DNA from 2 places in the Peribacillus sp. NPDC058075 genome. Region 1 is predicted to be linked to the other one. Evidence: a T-box and tRNA genes for the amino acid it is inferred to sense, from the RefSeq annotation. Region 1 holds a T-box; the other holds one or more tRNA genes.
The links. The T-box of region 1 lies ahead of glyQ (glycine--tRNA ligase subunit alpha). A T-box ahead of a tRNA ligase gene usually reads a tRNA of that ligase, here a tRNA-Gly.
Positions count from the first base shown of each region.

Region 2: it encodes a tRNA-Gly, which carries the amino acid that the T-box ahead of glyQ (glycine--tRNA ligase subunit alpha) is inferred to sense. The anticodon was not compared.

Region 1 covers NZ_JBHVSL010000001.1:910,635-918,120, reverse strand. The annotation lists gene ccpN (transcriptional regulator CcpN) at 1-482, opposite strand, end outside; gene glyS (glycine--tRNA ligase subunit beta) at 643-2,712, opposite strand; gene glyQ (glycine--tRNA ligase subunit alpha) at 2,699-3,595, opposite strand; T-box leader at 3,693-3,869, opposite strand; gene recO (DNA repair protein RecO) at 3,928-4,680, opposite strand; gene ACFVS1_RS04615 (YqzL family protein) at 4,714-4,857, opposite strand; gene era (GTPase Era) at 4,957-5,886, opposite strand; gene ACFVS1_RS04605 (cytidine deaminase) at 5,879-6,277, opposite strand; gene ACFVS1_RS04600 (diacylglycerol kinase family protein) at 6,317-6,694, opposite strand; gene ybeY (rRNA maturation RNase YbeY) at 6,672-7,148, opposite strand; gene ACFVS1_RS04590 (HD family phosphohydrolase) at 7,145-7,486, opposite strand, start outside.
Region 2 covers NZ_JBHVSL010000007.1:71,904-79,389, reverse strand. The annotation lists tRNA gene ACFVS1_RS25235 (tRNA-Asn) at 33-107, shown strand; tRNA gene ACFVS1_RS25230 (tRNA-Thr) at 111-183, shown strand; tRNA gene ACFVS1_RS25225 (tRNA-Glu) at 215-289, shown strand; tRNA gene ACFVS1_RS25220 (tRNA-Val) at 307-382, shown strand; tRNA gene ACFVS1_RS25215 (tRNA-Thr) at 398-473, shown strand; tRNA gene ACFVS1_RS25210 (tRNA-Tyr) at 492-575, shown strand; tRNA gene ACFVS1_RS25205 (tRNA-Gln) at 680-754, shown strand; tRNA gene ACFVS1_RS25200 (tRNA-Gly) at 758-829, shown strand; tRNA gene ACFVS1_RS25195 (tRNA-Ala) at 851-926, shown strand; gene rocF (arginase) at 1,136-2,038, shown strand; gene ACFVS1_RS25185 (aspartyl-phosphate phosphatase Spo0E family protein) at 2,177-2,362, opposite strand; gene sigW (RNA polymerase sigma factor SigW) at 2,535-3,098, shown strand; gene ACFVS1_RS25175 (anti-sigma factor family protein) at 3,115-3,738, shown strand; gene cdaA (diadenylate cyclase CdaA) at 3,947-4,771, shown strand; gene ACFVS1_RS25165 (CdaR family protein) at 4,764-6,140, shown strand; gene glmM (phosphoglucosamine mutase) at 6,197-7,486, shown strand, end outside.

The sequences.
Region 1 (7,486 bases):
TCTTTTGAACACATTGTAATATTGGGCATCCTAGTCATGATGATATTGACTGGAATGGAGTTAAGCTCTTGTTTCCCAATACTCGCACGCAACAAGTCTTTCCTTGATAAGACACCAACTAGCAATGCATGCTTATCGACCACGAACATTGTTCCGACATCTTCTAAAAACATCATGACGATTGCATCATATACGGAAATGCCCTCGTCAACAACGACGGGTATCGATTGGTAGTCTCGTACATAAAGATGGTTAAGGCTGTCGGTCAAAAGCTGTGTCCCTGACCTGCCTGTATAAAAATACCCCACTCGCGGCCTGGCATCAAGAAAACCTGCCATCGTTAAAATGGCTAGATCTGGACGAAGTGTCGCCCTGGTTAGGTTCAATTTATCCGCAATATGTTCTCCAGTAATCGGTCCGTTTTCTTTTACAATTTGTAAAATTTGCTCCTGACGCTTGTTCAATTGGATTATAATCACCACCCCACTGCTTTCGCAGAGTAAAGTAACAAAATTTATTCATTTAATAATTATATACTAAATTATTTAATAAGGGCATTTTTGTCCTATTTATTGACCATTATCTTTTTAAGAAATCGGAAACCCTATTTAAAGTGTTTCCGATTTCCATCCATCCTTTCGATCATGTAAGGATGATTTTATTCATGGCAGCAAAGCCTGCAACCAAATCACTGATTTCCTTCATTAAGGATAAACGGTTATTACGGATTGCTTCATCATCTGCCATGACCATTGTATTCTCGAAATATGACTCTATTTCCGATTGTAGCGAAACAAGCTGTTCAAACCGCTCATTCTCATCTTTAGATTCCATATAACGGATTGCCACTTTTTGATATTTTACATATAACGCATTTTCTTGTTCATTTTCAAAGGCAGAAGGATCAACTGTCACCTTATTGTCACATTTAACAGCAATGTTCATGACCCGACTTAATGCTTCCAGGCTTTCTTTAAACCCTGCTTCGTCCTTTTTAGCATTCAAGACATGTGCACGTTCCACGATAGAGTGGATATAACCGATCTCATTGAACAGAACTGCATCAATTAAATCGTAACGGATTTGCTGTTCTTGAAGCAGATGTTTGACACGTGCTTTAAAGAATGTGAACATATCCGCTTTAACTTCTTCAAGATCACGTTTTAAGATGCCTTTTGATTCCAGTCCTTTAAGGCCTAAAACAATAAGCTCCTCTAGAGAAATATTCCATTTCTTCTCCGCTAGGATTTGGACGACACCGCTCGCCTGCCTTCTTAATGCGTAAGGATCCTGGGAACCTGTCGGAATGACGCCAATAGCGAAGAATGAAGACAAAGTATCCATTTTTTCAGCTAAACTCACAACCGCGCCAATCACTGAAGGCGGTACATTGTCATCCGCATGTCTTGGCATATAATGTTCATTGATTGCGGCGGCCACTTCTTTAGCTTCACCTTTTAAGAGCGCATATTTTTCACCCATATACCCTTGCAATTCAGGGAATTCATAAACCATTTGACTCACCAAATCGAACTTGGCAATTGCCGCTGTACGAAGCGCCATTTCTTTTTCCGCCTTTAAATCCAAAGCATCCGCAAGGTCACCGGTCAAAGCAGTTACCCGGGCAGTTTTCTCGGCTAATGTACCGATTTCTTCATGATAAACGATGCTGTCAAGCTTTTTCAAAGCATCCGAAATTTCTTTTTTCTGATCTTCTTTGTAGAAGAATGCTGCATCCGATAGGCGGGCACGCAATACTTTTTCATTCCCTTTAGAAACCTTATCCAAATGGCGGTCATCGCCATTACGCACGGTTACAAAGTGAGCAAGCAGCTTCCCGTCCTGATCTTTAACAGGGAAATAACGTTGATGTTCCTTCATCGATGTGATAAGCACCTCAGCTGGAAGCTCAAGGAACTCTTCTTCAAAATTTCCAAATAACACCGTTGGATACTCTACCAAATTATTGACTTCTTCAAGCAGGTCTTCATCGACTGGGATGATCCAGCCTTTCTCCTGCTCAAGTTCTTTAATCTGATCCATTATAACTTGCCGGCGTTTATCTGGATTCGCCATAACAAATTGCTCTTTTAGCGTATCTTCGTACAGTTCCGGCAGTTCGATGCTAGCGCTATCGCCCAAGAAACGGTGTCCTTTTGTTTCTCGGCCCGTTTCCACATCAGCAATGCTGAATGGCACAATGTCATTGCCGAATAAGGCAATCAGCCATTTAATCGGACGGACGAAGCGGAGCTCCTGATTGGCCCAACGCATATTTTTCGGGAACGTCATGCCGCTGATGATTTCAGCAAGCTCAGATAAAAGCTGAACGGTCTGCTGTCCTTTTATGAATTTATTCACATGGGCATATTCTACACCCTTGAGTTCTTTAAAATAAATGTCCTCTGAAGTCATGCCTTGACCCCTGACGAATCCCAATGCGGCTTTAGACCAGTTGCCTTCACTGTCCAAAGCGATTTTCTTAGCCGGGCCTTTTGCTTCTTCTTCGATATCCTCTTGGGACTCTTCTACGTCTTTCACCAGAACGGCCAAACGTCTTGGTGTGGAAAAAGCTTCAACCGTTCCGAATTCAATCGCTTTTTCCGTTAGCCATTGCTGCACCTTATCTGACAACTGTTTCATTGATGCTGTCACAAAACGGGCAGGCAGCTCTTCCAATCCAATTTCCAATAACAAATCACGCTTGCTCATTTGTATTCTCCCCTTTCACTTTCAGAATCGGGAAGCCTAATTTTTCCCGCTCTTCATAGAAGGTTTTGGCAACCTTGCGCGCTAGGTTACGGCACCGGGCAATATAACCCGTTCTTTCCGTCACCGAGATGGCACCTTTGGCATCCAAAAGGTTAAATGTATGTGAACATTTCAAAACATAATCATATGCGGGATGTACAAGTCCTTCTTCCATTTGGCGATGCGCTTCCTTTTCATACATCGTGAAAAGCTGAAACAGCATATCAAGGTCGGAGGTTTCGAACGTATATTTCGAATGTTCGTATTCCGGCTGTCCAAATATATCCCGAACTGTGAATCCATCTGTCCATTCCAGGTCAAATACGTTTTCCTTATCTTGAATGTAAGAGGCGAGACGTTCGATCCCGTATGTAATTTCCACGGAAACCGGCTTGCACTCAAGTCCGCCCACTTGTTGGAAATATGTAAATTGCGTGATTTCCATTCCATCAAGCCACACTTCCCAACCGAGACCAGCACATCCTAGTGATGGATTTTCCCAGTTGTCCTCCACAAAGCGAATATCATGCTCAAGCGGGTTGATCCCTAAAGCGCGTAAAGAATCCAAATATAACTCTTGGATATTGTCAGGTGACGGCTTCATGATCACTTGGAACTGATGGTGCTGATACAGTCGGTTAGGGTTCTCACCATAACGACCGTCAGCAGGACGGCGTGAGGGCTCCACGTAAGCTACGCTCCAAGGCTCCGGTCCAATGGCTCTCAGGAACGTGTATGGGCTCATCGTTCCTGCCCCTTTTTCGACATCATAAGCATTCATTAATATGCAGCCTTGTTCAGACCAATGCTTTTGTAACGTTAAAATCATATTTTGAATATTCATCGTACACCTCCAGGTTATTTAAAACGGCTCTTTTTAAAATGAGGTCGGAACCCATCACATTTTGGCAAACAAAAAACTCCCGTCCCTATGCGAAATGCATAGGGACGAGAGTTTACCCGCGGTTCCACCCTAATTGCCGTTTATAAAACGGCCTCTTTTCAAAGCAACATGCTCCGGAAACGCCCTTCCCTGTAAATCCATATCCCGGCTTCCACTGTCCCGGGTTCGCTTTTTATGGAGAATGACAGATACTCTTTTCCATCAACGCAATCTTCTTATTTTGATGATTAGAATTTTATACAAACTAGCATGGAATGTCAATAGGTCAGATCCTAAAACATATCTTTCATCGTATCAATCTGCTTCAGGAACTTTTTTGATTTCAAATTCAGACCAGAATATTCCTCATAATAAGCATCGATGATCTTCTGCAGTTCTTTTTTCGTTTCAGGCTTGACGGAAATGTTTCCGAGCCTTGATAAATCGAAATAATAAAAGATCCGCAGCAATTTGACGGCTGCAGGTGAAATTTTATAATGATAAGGGTCCTTCCCTAGGCAGCGGTGACAAATGAAGCCCGCTTCCCGAAGTGAGAAGGAGAATTCCCCTTCCGTTTCACCACATACAGCACACTGATTCAGCACTGGGTTAATCCCATTGACGGGCAGCATCTTCATTTCAAAAATGAATTTCAATACCTCTGCGTCATATTCTTCGTTTATGTAATGCAAGGTTTGCGAAAGCAACTCATACAAATATGGATTCGGTTTCTTATCCTCGACGCTTTTATCAAGCAATTCAACAATATAAGAAGCATAAGCAGTGGCAAAAAGATCCTCCCTTATGAAACGGAGTGAATCGACCATTTCGCCTTGCTGGAGACTTCCGAGTCCGGTTGATGTAGTTACAAGAAAATACCCGGAGCAAAAAAGCTGTGTGACGGCAGAAAGCCTGCTGTTAGGTTTACTGGCTCCTCTAGCCATAACGCCAATCTTTCCTAGCTCACGGGTATATATAGTAATGATTTTGTTATTTTCTCCATATGCAGTTCGCCTTATGACAATGCCCTCACATTTTTGGAGCATACCAAGACACCACCCATGCTCGCCAAGGCTATCCTATGAAACAGGAAAATCAATTTCTGCTAGCTCATCATTCAATACCAAGTGTCTTTCCTGTCTTTCGACTTCTATCTCCTTAAACAGCAAATAGGTGTCCACATTACCTGTTTCAGTGAATAATTCCCAGGTAAAATCCAACATATAAAGCCCACCTTTCATTTTTAACTAGCAATATGAATATCCGACCATATGATTAGCTTGACCGTTTTCCAAACTTTCATGACGCGTAAATTTTGTTAATTAATACTCGCTCTCATTGAAGCCATAATCGCGAAGCTGGCTTGCTTTGTTACGCCAATCCTTCTGCACCTTCACCCACAGTTCCAGGAAAACTTTCGAGCCCAATAAGTTTTCGATATCCACTCTGGCACGGCTGCCGACTTCTTTAAGCATTTTCCCTTGCTTTCCGATGACAATGCCTTTTTGTGAATCACGTTCGACAACGATCGTCGCCATGACATTAATGGTGTCGCTGTTATCCATTTTTTTGATGGAATCGATGACAACAGCCACCGAATGCGGTATTTCTTCCCGTGTCAGGTGCAGCACCTTCTCGCGAACCAATTCGGAAATGATAAAACGTTCCGGGTGATCGGTCACTTGATCAGCCGGATAAAACTGGGGACCCTCAGGCAAGTGTTCCTTGATTTGTTCAAGCAATGTCTCGACGTTATTTCCTTCAAGTGCAGAAATTGGAACAACTGCCGCAAAAGGGTAAAGCTGTTGGTATTTTTCAATGATCGGAAGTAAATCATCTGGATGCATCGCATCGATTTTGTTTACCACCAGGAAAACAGGCGTTTTTACGGATTGAAGTTTTTCAATGATAAACTCGTCACCGCGTCCGTATCCTTCAGTCGCATTGATCATGAAGAGAATCAAATCGACTTCCTTCAATGTATTCGTGGCCACTTTCATCATGAAATCACCAAGCTTATGCTTTGGTTTATGAATGCCAGGTGTATCGATGAAAATCATTTGTGAATCGTTTTGCGTAAGTACACCTTGGACCTTATTTCTTGTAGTTTGCGGTTTATCGCTCATGATGGCGATCTTTTGACCGATGACTCGATTCAGAAATGTACTCTTTCCAACATTAGGTCGTCCGATAATCGAAATGAAACCTGATTTGTAATCTTTTACTTGTGTATCATTAAATAATTTATCCATTCAAATCCTCCGGTGAAAAAGCTCCTGGAAGCAATTCCTGTACTGTTAGTTCTTTAATATCCCCATTTAAGTTGGTCAAAACAACCGGCATATCCTTTTCGCACAGCTCTGAAATAACCTGCCTGCATGCCCCGCATGGGGAAACGGGACCATCGGTATCTGCCACGACTGCAAGTTTAGTGAATTTTTTATCGTCATGGGCATAAGCGCTGAATAAAGCTGTCCTTTCGGCGCAATTACACATGCTGTATGCTGCATTTTCTATATTACAACCATGATAGACCTTTCCATCAGCGGTTAAAAGGGCAGCCCCCACCTTAAATTTGGAGTAAGGCACATAGGCTTTATCCCTTGCTTTTTTAGCTTCCTCAATCAATTCTTTTGTATTCAATTCACATCTTCCTTTCAAATTGAGTACCATTTCGGCAGTCTATAGGCCAAACTTAGGCAAAAAGATAATCAATCCAACTATTATAGAAAATATAGCATATATGAATACAGCTCCGGCTGCAATATCTTTTGCCTGCTTGGCAAGCGGATGAATTTGATCCGTTACCAGGTCCACTACTCTTTCAATCGCTGAATTAACGAGCTCCAACGCAATCGTACCGGCTATGGCCGCCAAAATGAAAAGCCACTCCATCCCATTCAATGAGAAGTACCAACCAAAGAATACGACAATTGCCGTTAATGTGAAGTGAATCTTGATATTGCGTTCAGTCCGAACAGCCTCCAAAATTCCCTGACAGGCAAAAGAGAAACTTTTTAATAAAGGATACCTTTTTTTACCCTTCTCTTGAAAGCCCATATTCTTCCAAGATCTCCTTTTGTTTTGTGAACATCACTTTTTCATCTTCTTCATTCATGTGGTCAAATCCTAATAAGTGAAGAAAACCATGCAGTGCCAAAAATCCAAGTTCCCGGTCAAATGAATGACCATATTCTTCAGCCTGTTCTTTCGTGCGCTCAATGGAAATGATGATATCCCCTAACATGCGGGGCATTTCGGCCCCGACAATTTCCACTTCATCTTCTCCCATTTCTTCAAGTGCAAATGAAATGACATCTGTAGCTGAATCTTTATTACGATATTCTTTATTGATTTCCCGAATCCTATCATTGTCTACAAATGTGACTGACAGCTCGGTGTCTTTTTCAATGTTTTCTTTTCTAGCCGCAAATTGCAGAATGCTTTCAACAAGGTGCTGAGCTTCCTCCGTTACTTCGTTCGTTTCATCCAAAAAATCGATAGCTAAAATCATTCTTTCACCTTCTGTCCTAATTTATCCGACTCCGGATATTCAATCCTGGAGTGGAAGATCCCATTAAGCGATTCACATAAGGAATGCTTCACGATACTCAATTCTCTCATAGTAATGTCACATTCATCAAATTGACCATCCGAAATCCTGTCCTGAATGATGAAACTTACCAGTTCTTCAATCTTCTCCGGAGTTGGGTGCTTCATCGATCTCACTGCAGCTTCCACACTATCGGCTATGCCGATGACGGCTACTTCTTTCATTACCGCCCTCGGCCCGGGATATCGGTAGTCTGCCTCGGGTGTGGACTCATCTTGTTTTTTTGCCTTATGGTAGAA
Region 2 (7,486 bases), on a different contig from region 1:
CTTTAAATGGGTTTTAGGAAACATTATATTATTCCGCAGTAGCTCAGTGGTAGAGCATTCGGCTGTTAACCGAACGGTCGTAGGTTCGAGTCCTACCTGCGGAGCCATATGCTTCCATAGCTCAGTAGGTAGAGCACTTCCATGGTAAGGAAGAGGTCAGCGGTTCGAATCCGCTTGGGAGCTTCCCGATCTATCTATGAACAAAAAACAGTTCGGCCCGTTGGTCAAGCGGTTAAGACACCGCCCTTTCACGGCGGTAACACGGGTTCGAATCCCGTACGGGTCACCATTTTAAATCATTAATCCGGAGGATTAGCTCAGCTGGGAGAGCATCTGCCTTACAAGCAGAGGGTCGGCGGTTCGATCCCGTCATCCTCCACCATTTTATTCTTTACTTGCCGGTGTAGCTCAACTGGTAGAGCAACTGACTTGTAATCAGTAGGTTGGGGGTTCAAGTCCTCTTGCCGGCACCATTTACAACCATATATTGCGGAGGGGTAGCGAAGTGGCTAAACGCGGCGGACTGTAAATCCGCTCCTTTGGGTTCGGCAGTTCGAATCTGCCCCCCTCCACCATTTTAATAAAATCCTGTGGATCAGTTATATATTCTCTTTATTGGGGAATTATATGATTACCACCTTTTTATTTTGTTGAATTTTAATCATTGCATATCATATATTGGGCTATAGCCAAGCGGTAAGGCAACGGATTTTGATTCCGTCATGCGAAGGTTCGATCCCTTCTAGCCCAGCCATTTGCGGAAGTAGTTCAGTGGTAGAATACAACCTTGCCAAGGTTGGGGTCGCGGGTTCGAATCCCGTCTTCCGCTTAATATATTTCATATCCCTTAGGGGCCTTAGCTCAGCTGGGAGAGCGCCTGCCTTGCACGCAGGAGGTCAGCGGTTCGATCCCGCTAGGCTCCACCATCAACTACATACACCAAAAACTTACGTCTTAAGCCAAAAATGGCTTAAGACTTTTTTTTGTTCAAGGCATAGTTGGGCATACTAATTGCAAGAAAGATCTTTATTCACCAAAAACATATGTGATAGGAAAACGTGCATCTTTATACATGGAATTGTCGAGTTGAACCAATCGGCATATACAATATAAAATGGTGGAAAGGGGGAATTGTATGTCTATTCAGAAAATTTCCGTCATCGGGTTGCCTATGGACCTTGGTCAAGCAAGGCGAGGGGTGGATATGGGACCTAGTGCCATTCGCTGCGCAGAGATTGTCGAGCGGCTTGAAAGTTTGAATATAGAAGTAGAGGATTTAGGGGATATCATTGTAGGGCGACCTGAAAATGCAGATGAGCCTGGGACAAATCTAAAAAACTTACAGCTTGTGGCAAAGGGTAACACCCTGCTTGCAGCAAAAGTTGATGAAATAATAGAAGGAGGCTCCTTCCCGCTTGTATTGGGAGGAGACCATTCGATAGCCATAGGAACACTGGCAGGAGTCGCAAAGCACTATGAAAATTTAGGAGTGATATGGTACGACGCACACGGGGATTTAAATACGGAAGATACTTCACCATCCGGGAATATACACGGTATGCCCCTGGCTGTCAGTATCGGGCTTGGACATCCTGACCTAATCAATATCCATGGTTTTGCTCCCAAAGTGAAACCGGAAAACATCGTAATAATTGGGGCAAGGTCATTGGATGAAGGGGAAAAAGAACTTATCCGTGAGAAAGGGATTAGGGTATTCACGATGCATGAGATCGACCGTTTGGGAATGACACGGGTCATGGAAGAGTGCATGGAGTACCTAAGGGAAAGAACGGATGGTGTTCACCTTTCATTGGATTTGGATGGAGTTGACCCGGCAGATGCACCCGGAGTGGGGACACCGGTGATTGGTGGTATAAGCTATCGGGAAAGTCATTTGGCCATGGAAATGCTTGCGGAATCCAACTTGATTACATCAGCTGAATTCGTAGAGGTGAATCCCATTTTAGATGAGCGAAATAAAACGGCAATCGTTGCTGTCGCCCTAATGGGTTCGCTATTTGGAGAAAAATTATTATAACTGGAAAAATAAAAGAAACAGTAACCGGCTTGTAATGGGTTACTGTTTTTTATATGCTAGAAGGCGTAGGTTTATTTTCCAGGGTGTATGTAACAGGAACATAGTTATAGATTGATGGATGCCATCGTATATCCGTATTCACTTGAGAGCACGTCTGTCTGTAGGGTCTCCATTATTAGTTAAATGGATGTATTGGATGATTAAAGAATCCAATTTGCTGCTAACTTCAACAACTTCATTATCCACCATCGAAGAGCGGGAAGCCAAAAACATCATTTTCTGTCTGTATTGTTCAATATGATCTAAAATTTGTTCAGCAGTCATATAAAGAATCACTCCCTTGAATTATACAATTTCTTACTATATAGCCCTGTTTCTTTTTTTTTAAACATAAAATGTAAAACTTTGTTAAAATTAATGTATTAAATTTTTGAAACCTTTTAGCTTACGATTCGTAGTAATCGTATAGCCGCATGAGCGGGGGTAATACCGGAAAATGGATGCACTCATTAAAGAGAGAATTAATCAAGTATTAAAGGGAGACCATAATGCATTTGGGGAAATTGTCGAAATTTACAAGGACAAAGTTTTCCAAATATGTTTCAGGATGCTCGGAAACAGGCAAGAAGCGGAAGATTTGGCACAAGAGGCCTTTGTAAGGGCCTACGTGAATATTCGCAGTTTCAATATAACAATGAAATTTTCTACATGGTTATATCGAATTGCGACCAATCTTTGTATTGACCGGCTTCGCAAGAAAAAACCGGACTACTATCTGGATGCAGAGGTGGCCGGAACAGAGGGATTGAATATGTATTCCCAAATCGCATCGGATATGGCGAAACCCGAGGAAGAAGTTGAATCTTTAGAACTGCAGGAAACGATTCAAGTGGAAATAATGAAATTGCCCGAGAAATACCGATCGGTCATCGTATTGAAGTATATTGAAGAGTTATCATTAAAGGAAATCAGTGAAATACTCGATTTGCCGGTCGGTACGGTTAAGACGAGGATACATCGCGGTCGGGAAGCCTTGCGTAAACAACTACGCCATTTATAAAAAGAAGGTGAGAAAAATGAACTGCCATGAGGAAATCATTGAATATATGCATGATTATTTAGATGAGGACATCAAACCGGAGCATAAAGAAGTTTTACGGGAGCACTTGCATAACTGTGCTGAATGCCGGGATTACTTTCATGAAATGAAAAAGGCGGTCGCTCTTGTACAAAGCACTTCCCATATAAAGGCCCCGGATGACTTTACAGCAAAGGTTATGGCTCAATTGCCAAAGGAAACGAAAACAACAGGTGCCAAACGTTGGTTCAAAAGCCATCCCTTCATGACAGCGGCAGCGATGTTCATCATATTGATGACAGGATCTGTTTTTTCCACTTATAATCAGGACGAACATTTTTCAGTATCAAAGCAGCCTAACTTAGTGGTCGATGGTGAAACGGTGATTGTGCCTGAGGGTGAGACAATCAAGGGAAATGTGGTAGTTCAAAATGGTAACATTCAAATAGATGGTGAAGTAAAGGGAGATGTGACAGTCATAAATGGGCATAAATATATGTCTAAGGCAGGGAATGTGACTGGGAGCATCCATGTTATTGACCAAGCTTTTGAGTGGATGTGGTATAAAGTAAAGGACACTGCAACCTCGTTGGTTCCTGCTAAAGAGGAGAATAAGGAATAGAAGCTGGGAGAGGGCACCGTTTTTCATTTACGGTGACTTCGCTCAGCTTTATTTTGTTAAGTAAAGGGGAACCATTTTTCATGATTCGTTTTTCCTATGTAAATTTCTCACACTAGTTTTTAGATGTATCATTTAAAAAATGGTATACTATTAAGGTTATTGTAAATTGTAATTGGTATTTGGAGTAATACTGACTGGAGGAAACAACATGTCTTTAACCAATTTGACTGTTTGGGACTATGTAGTAAATTTCATTGATATTCTCCTTGTATGGTTTGTGATATATAAATTGTTAACTATTATTCGAGGCACGAAGGCTATTCAGCTGCTAAAAGGAATTTTTGTAATTGTCATTGTAAAAAGCTTAAGCAACCTGTTTGGTTTCAATACACTCGGATGGTTAATGGCACAAGTCATGAATTGGGGAGTATTGGCGATTCTCGTCATTTTTCAACCTGAACTGAGAAGGGCACTTGAACAATTAGGACGCGGGAAGCTCTTTGCAAGGGGCACCGTTCCAGAAGAGAATCAGCAAGAGCGTTTAGTCGAAGAAATCCTAAAGGCGTCCACCTATATGGCAAAAAGGCGTATAGGAGCCTTGATTACGATAGAAAAAGGTACGGAGCTTGGGGATTATGTTGAAACGGGGATCCCCCTAAAATCCTATATTTCTTCAGAACTGCTCATTAATATCTTCATCCCTAATACGCCGCTCCATGATGGCGCAGTTATTTTGCAAAATAACCAGGTGGCAGCTGCAGCCTGCTATTTGCCATTATCAGAGAGTCCATTCATTTCAAAGGAACTTGGCACACGGCATAGGGCAGCCATAGGCATGAGTGAAGTTACGGATAGTCTTACAATTGTCGTTTCAGAAGAAACGGGAGGGATATCCGTCACTAAAAACGGGGAACTTTACCGGGATTTGAATCAAGAATCATTTAAGGCCATGCTTACAAGTGAACTGGTAGTGGAAAACATCAAATCAACTTCCTCAAGCATCTTTAACTGGAGGGGGAAAAAGAATGGATAAATTCACCAATAGTGCTTGGTTTATGAGAATCGTAGCTTTTGCCTTGGCAGCACTTTTATTCATTTCCATTAACTTTGAGATGGAGTCGGATAAAAAATCGCTTGGTTTATCGACAGCCCCTGAAATCAGTACGGAGACTATTGAAAATGTACCGGTTGAAGTCTACTATGACCGTGAGAATCTAGTGGTGAGCGGAGTGCCGGAGACGGTTGATGTTACGCTTAAGGGAGCAAAAAGCCTCTTGATTAATGCGAAAAACCAAAGGGACTTTAAAGTGTATGTAGACCTATCTGATCCAGCAATCTCAATGGGGGACAGAACTGTCACATTTAAAATAAGTGAGCTGAATGAAAAGCTAGTGGCGACAATCGATCCGGAATATGCCGAAGTCAACGTTCAGGAACGGGTGACGAAGGAATTCTCCGTTGAAGCCGAGTATAATAGCTCTTTACTTGAAGAGGGATATACCGCCGGTCAGCCAACAGTCAGCCCGAAAACTGTCAAAATAACGGGTGCTAAAGATGCGATTGAACAAATTTCGTATGTAAAGGCAAACCTTGAAATAAGTAAGGGACTTAGCGAAACGGTGAACGGTAAGGCAACCGTTAAAGCCTTGGACAGGGACTTGAATAAGCTGGATGTGACGATCGAGCCATCTTCAGTTGCCGTTTCCTTAAAAGTGAGCATTCCTTCCAAGACGGTTTCGATAGAACCGAAGCAAACTGGCAAGGCAAAGGATGGCATCAGGATCACAAGCATGAGTGTTGACCCAAAAGAGGTCACCTTATTCGGTTCGGAATCGGACCTGGAGAAAATTGATGAAATAAATCTTCCTGTAAATATCTCGAAAATCGATGGTGATACAGAACTGGAACTAGATCTTAATAAACCGGAAAGTGTACAAAAAATGTCCTTGGGTAAGGCAAAGGTCAAGATTCGTACCGAGAAAGTGGATGTGGATGAAGAGAGTGCAGAGCCAGTCGTAAAAGAGAAAGAACAGGAAACTGAACAAAAACAAGAAGAGCAAGTAGTCGAAGAAGAGGAAGAAAAAGAAAAAGAAAAAGAAAAAGATGAAACGGCTGCCATTGAGTCTAAAACTTTCAACAATATACAAATTGTGCCTGTGGGCATACAGGATGACCAAGATGCCGAATTGGAATCCGAAGTAACTAGCATCACTTTGCTTGGTGAGGCGGATGAATTGAAGAAAATAACTAAAGACGACATTAATCTTACAGTAGATGTGAGTAATTTAGATGAAGGTACGCATGATGTGGATTTGGCGGTATCAGTACCTGAGGGATTGGACTGGGAACTGGATTCTAAAACGATTTCGGTAACCATCACACAAAAAGACGAAGAGACATGACCTTGCTTTAACATCATCATTTAATTCAGTAACGATTCGAAGAAGGAGCGATAAAGATGGGTAAATATTTTGGAACAGACGGAGTAAGGGGTATAGCGAATAGCGAATTAACACCGGAGTTGGCATTTAAACTAGGCCGTTTTGGTGGCTATGTCCTTACTAGAAATACAGAAAAACCAAAAGTGCTGATAGGGCGCGATACTCGTATTTCAGGTGAAATGCTGGAAGGTGCGCTTGTTGCCGGTCTTTTATCCATTGGGGCTGAGGTGATGCGCCTTGGGGTCATTTCGACACCAGGAGTTGCCTATTTAACAAAGGCCTTAAGTGCTGAAGCAGGTGTCATGATTTCCGCTTCGCATAACCCGGTAGCGGATAATGGCATTAAATTCTTTGGACCGGATGGGTTTAAGTTATCCGATGATCAAGAAGCGGAAATTGAAGCTCTATTAGATATGGAAAAGGATGAACTTCCACGCCCGGTTGGCGGAGATTTAGGCCATTTGAACGATTATTTCGAAGGAGGGCAAAAGTACCTCCAGTACTTGAAGCAATCAGTGGATGAAGACTTTACAGGCATTCATGTTGCTCTTGATTGTGCACATGGGGCGACATCTGCCTTGGCCATGCATTTGTTTGCAGATCTTGATGCAGACATCTCAACAATGGGGGCATCGCCCAATGGCTTGAATATTAATGATAAGGTAGGTTCCACCCATCCTGAAGCACTTGCTGAATTCTTAAAAGAAAAAGGTGCGGATGTTGGACTTGCTTTCGATGGTGATGGAGACCGTGTCATTGCCATAGATGAAAAAGGAAATATAGTGGACGGCGACCAAATCATGTATATCTGTGCGAAATACTTGAAAGAAAATAACCGTCTGAAACAGGGAACGGTGGTTTCTACGATCATGAGCAACCTTGGCTTTTATAAAGGTCTTGAAGAGCATGGCATCCAAAGCGCCCAGACGGCAGTGGGGGATCGCTATGTGGTCGAGGAGATGCGAAAAGGCGGCTATAACCTTGGCGGTGAACAATCCGGACATATCATCTTCCTGGACTATAACACGACAGGTGATGGCTTATTGACGGGCTTACAGCTTGTGAACATCATGAGCGATACCCAAAAAACCTTATCGGAGCTTGCTGGCGAGATGAAGAAATATCCACAAACGCTGATCAATGTCAGAGTTACCGATAAACACGCTGTGACCGATAATGAAAAGGTACAGGAAGTCATCAAGGCTGTTGAAGGGGAAATGAACGGAAATGGCCGTATTTTGGTGAGACCATCCGGTACTGAACCGCTAGTCCGTGTTATGGCTGAAGCACCGACAGCTGAGGAATGC